Regions from separate parts of the Delftia sp. DT-2 genome, predicted to be linked through region 1. Evidence: predicted binding sites of a transcription regulator. Region 1 holds the regulator's gene; the other holds the start of a gene.
What was found. Region 1 encodes FNR, which switches genes on or off when oxygen is low (the NO sensors DNR and NnrR bind a similar motif). Its sites were predicted from a motif close to TTGATNNNNATCAA; they were not measured.
Positions count from the first base shown of each region.

Region 2: PO605_RS25810 (3-hydroxybenzoate 6-monooxygenase) is a predicted target of FNR. The motif match lies at 1,329-1,342, and genes of this name have one in related genera.

Region 1 covers NZ_JAQOTI010000004.1:395,179-397,571, reverse strand. The annotation lists gene PO605_RS09230 (FixH family protein) at 1-101, shown strand, start outside; gene PO605_RS09225 (hypothetical protein) at 284-571, shown strand; gene fnr (fumarate/nitrate reduction transcriptional regulator Fnr) at 653-1,372, opposite strand; gene hemN (oxygen-independent coproporphyrinogen III oxidase) at 1,534-2,393, shown strand, end outside.
Region 2 covers NZ_JAQOTI010000017.1:76,235-78,627, forward strand. The annotation lists gene PO605_RS25805 (cupin domain-containing protein) at 1-13, opposite strand, end outside; gene PO605_RS25810 (3-hydroxybenzoate 6-monooxygenase) at 30-1,238, opposite strand; gene PO605_RS25815 (MarR family winged helix-turn-helix transcriptional regulator) at 1,443-1,979, shown strand; gene PO605_RS25820 (LysR family transcriptional regulator) at 1,994-2,393, shown strand, end outside.

The sequences.
Region 1 (2,393 bases):
GTGCCGATGGCGTGCGCGAAGTGCCCAAGAGCCTGGCGCCCGCGGTCACCGGCCGCAACCACGCGGCCACGCCCGCGCAGGACCATCCCACGGACCGCTGAACGCAGGAAAATGCCGTGCACAAGGCCGCAGTCGCGGCCTTTTTTGTATGGTGGATGGCATCTCCAGCATGCGCGAGGGCCAAGGGTTTCCTACAGGCAGTGCAGGGTGCGCAGGGCTTGGCACGGTGCGCGGGCGGCGCGCACAATGAAAGCCACCCCTCGACAGCTCAAGGAGATCGCTGATGTTGGCCCAACGCTGGATGTGGATTGCCTGGCCGGCCTTTCTGGCCGCCGCCGTGATGGAGATGCTGGTATTCGCCTTCGTGGACCCGCTGGAGCTGCACTGGCTCGGCGACCTGGGCTGGTCGCGGCAGGGAATCTACACGCTGGCCTTCTTCGCCTTCTGGGGTGTGACCATGCTGTCCAGCCTCATGACCACCATGCTGGGACGCTCCACGCACGATCTCAACGACGGCGTGGTCTCCGAGCCGGACCCAAATCTGGCCATGCAGGGCCTGGGGCGCGATTGAACCTGCGTGCACTGCAATGGCAATGAACAAGGCCCGCGATCGCGGGCCCTGTTCATTGCCGGGGGGCGGGGTCTTGCGGCCTCACTGGCACTGCTGGCTGTTGACGATGCGCTTGAGCGCGTCCGTGTCCAGGATGCGCAGATGGCGCTGGCGCACCTCGATGATGTTTTCTTCGGCAAACTTCGAGAAGGTGCGGCTCACCGTCTCCAGCTTCAGGCCCAGGTAGCTGCCGATTTCCTCGCGCGTCATGCGCAGCACCAGTTCCGACTTGGAAAAGCCCCGGGCGTGCAGGCGCTGCACCAGGTTGAGCACGAAGGCGGCCAGGCGCTCCTCGGCACGCATGCTGCCCAGCAGCAGCATCACGCCATGCTCGCGCACGATCTCGCGGCTCATGACCTTGTGCACATGGTTTTGCAGGGCCGTGACCTCGCGCGACAGGTCCTCCAGCTTGTCGAAGGGCATGACGCAGACCTCGGCGTCTTCCAGCGCGACCGCATCGCAGGTGTGGTGGTCGTTGACGATGCCATCCAGGCCGATGATCTCGCCGGCCATCTGAAAGCCCGTGACCTGGTCGCGCCCGTCCTCGGTGGCCACGCAGGTCTTGAAGAAGCCCGTGCGGATGGCGTACAGCGAGGTGAAGGACTCACCGTTGCGAAACAGCAGGCCGCCGCGCTTGACCTTGCGGCGCGTGGCCACGATGTCGTCGATGCGCTGCATCTGCTCGGCATCCAGGCCCATGGGCATGCACAGCTCGCGCAGGTTGCAATTGGAACAGGATGCTTTGATGGTCTGAAGGTTCATGGAGTAAACATCAGCGGCGCAGCAGTGCGCCGGCGGTGACCTCGTGGATGGCGATGAGTTGGATCAAATTGTCGCAGCACTGCCGCGAACAACTCTTGATATGAGTCAAGGACGCGGCCAATGGGCTGCGGCACAGTGGACGACATTAGAGGAAAAAACCCATGACCGCTGTCACCCCAGAGCTGCTGCGTCGCTTCGACGTACCGGGGCCCCGATACACCTCGTTCCCCACGGCCGATCGTTTCGTGGAGGCTTTCGGTGCTGAAGACTATATCCTGGCACTTGAGCACCGCAAATCGAGTACCGCAGCGCGGGCCATGCCTTTGTCGCTGTATGTGCATGTGCCGTTCTGCGAGTCGCTGTGCTACTACTGCGCCTGCAACAAGATCGTGACGCGCCACCACGATCGCGCTGCCGTCTACCTGGACTACCTGGCGCGCGAGATGGCCTTGCACACGGCCCATTGCGGCAAGGGCCAGGCCGTCAGCCAGCTGCACCTGGGCGGCGGCACGCCCACCTTCTTCTCGGACGATGAGCTGCGCACGCTGATGGCCCTGCTGCGCGAGCATTTCAAGCTGGAGCCGGGCGGCGAATACTCCATCGAGGTCGATCCGCGCACCGTCAGCGTCGAACGCCTGGCCGTGCTCAAGGAACTGGGCTTCAACCGCCTGAGCTTCGGCGTGCAGGACTTCGACGAACAGGTGCAGATCGCCGTGCACCGCGTGCAGCCGGCCGAGCAGGTGTTCGCGCTGGTGGCGGCCGCACGGCAGCTGGGCTTTGCCTCCATCAACGTGGACCTGATCTACGGCCTGCCCAAGCAGACGCCCGAGTCCTTCGAGCGCACGCTGGCCCAGGTCAATGCGCTGCGGCCCGACCGCATCGCGCTCTATGCCTATGCCCACCTGCCCGAGCGCTTCAAGCCGCAGCGGCGCATCGCGGCCGAGGACCTGCCCCAGGGCGCCGACAAGCTGGCCATGCTCTCGCGCTCCATCGCGGCCTTCATGGACGGCGGCTATGTCTA
Region 2 (2,393 bases), on a different contig from region 1:
CAAGTTCTTGCATGGCGGTCTCCTTGTGTTCAGTCTTCGGCGAGGCAGGTTTCGGCCTTCCAGCCGTACAGCCATTCCATGGCGTCGTAGAAACGCTGGGGCGTGCGGCCCTTCCAGAGGTCGTTGCGCACCAGGCGCTCCACGCCGCTGGCGTGGAAGATGCGGCCCATCTCGCGCGCGGACAGCACCACGCGCGCCGTGCGGGCGATGCGCGAGCGCTCGTACAGCCGCAGCGCCTGCGGCCAGTCGTTGCCGCAGTGCTTGAGCGCCTGGCCCAGCGTCACCGCGTCTTCCAGCGCCATGCAGGCGCCCTGGGCGATGTATTGCAGCGTGGGGTGTGCGGCATCGCCCAGCAGCGTGGCGCGGCCGAAGCTCCACTGGCCAATGGGCTCGCGGTCGGCTGTGGCCCAGCGCTTCCAGCTTTTGGGCAGGTCTATGAGCTGGCGGGCGCGCGGGCAGCAGTCGCGGTAGTAGCTTTGCACCTCTTGGCGGCTGCCTTCGCGCACGCCCCATTCCTCCTGCTCGCGGCTGTGGAAGGTGACGACCACGTTGTACTGCTCGCCGCCACGCAGCGGGTAGTGCACCAGGTGGTAGTTGGGGCCGACCCAGATGCTGGCCGCGTTCCAGCGCAGGTCTTCGGGGAAGTCGTTCTTCTCCACCACGGCGCGGTACACCACGTGGCCGGAGACACGCGCCGCATCGCCCACGTACTGCTGGCGTACCACGGACTTCACGCCATCGGCGCCGATCAGGGCCTGGCCCACATGGACCTGGCCGTGCTGGTCGCGCACGGTGACGGTGTCACCCTCCTGCTGCACGGCTTCGATGCGCGTGCCCGTCAGCGTCTCGATTTGGCCGTGGGTGCGCGCGCCTTCGAGCAGCGAGGTGTGGATGTCGGCGCGGTGGATCACCGCATACGGGTTGCCGAAGCGGGCGCGAAACGCCTCGCCCGTGGGAATGCGGCCGACCAGCCGCTCATCGAGCGCGTCGTGCATCACCATCTCGTCGGTATAGACCGCGCGGCCACGGGCCAGCTCGCCAATGCCCAGCGCGTCGAAGGCCGCGAATGCGTTGGGCCCCAGTTGTATGCCGGCGCCGATCTCGCCCAGCTGCGGCGCCTGCTCCAGCACCTTGACGGCGAATCCCTGGCGCGCCAGGGCCAGCGCGGCCGCCACGCCGCCAATGCCGCCGCCTGCCACAAGAACGGGCAGCGCCCGGGAAGAAATGCTGGTGTTCATGGATGTCCTGTGTTTCGTGGTGCGTGTCGCCAGCCTGCGGGTCAGCTGCGTCGCGACTAATTAAACAGTATGCTGATGATGAGTGTAGTGTTGATTTGCATCAGGCCAGCCTGGGGTTTCCCTGGATGCAGGCCAAACGGTGGTGGACAGCGTGTCCGGGTGAATCACCTGTCCGCCAGCCAACGCCAACGGAGGGCGCAGTTCATGCGAACATCTGCGCTTGCCCGCAGGGACCCGGAAAAGAGCGCAATGGCCATGGACTACCAACCCGCAGAACTAGAAAACTACCCCGGCTACCACATCCGCCGCCTGCAGCAGATCGCGGTAGCCGTCTTCATGGAAGAGACCCAGGAATTCGGCGTGACCCCCGTGCAGTACGCGGCGCTGTCTGCCGTGCTGCGCCAGCCCGGCGTGGACCAGCGCACGCTGGCGCGGATGATCGGTTTCGACACCTCCACCATTGGCAGCGTCATCGACCGGCTGGAGGCGCGCGGCCTCATGGTGCGCAACACCAGCCCGGCCGACCGGCGCGTGCGCCTGCTGTCGGTCACCGCAGAAGGCGCCGCGCTGCTGGCCGCTGCCGAGCCCTCGGTGCTGCGGGCCCAGCAGCGCATGCTGGAGCCGCTGCCGCAGGAGCAGCGGGGCCTGTTCATGGACATGATGACCGTCCTGGTGCGGCAAAACGACGAGCTGGCGCGTGCGCCCAGCACGCTGGCCGCGCGCCGCGCCGCTGCCGACTGAGGCGGCCTCGACCCATGGACTGGGACCACCTGAGATTCTTTGGCGAGCTGGCGCGCAGCGGCAGCATGGCCGCCGCCGCGCGGCAACTGGGCGTGGAGCACACCACGGTGTCGCGCCGCATCCAGGCCCTGGAAAAGCAGCTGGGGGCCGTGCTCTTCGAGCGCGAAGCGGGCCAATGGCGGCCCACGGAGGCCGGCCGACAACTGCTGGGTGTGGCAGACGCCATGCAGCGCGCCGCAGCCGGGCTGGAGCGCATGCCGCTGGCGGCGGAATCCACCAGCCAGGGACCGTCCGGCCTGGTGCGCGTGGGCGCCACCGAGGGCTTCGGCACCCAGCTGCTGGCCCCGCAACTGGCCGCGTTGACGCAGCGCCATCCGCTGCTGAGCATCGACCTGCTGGCCCTGCCGCGCCTGC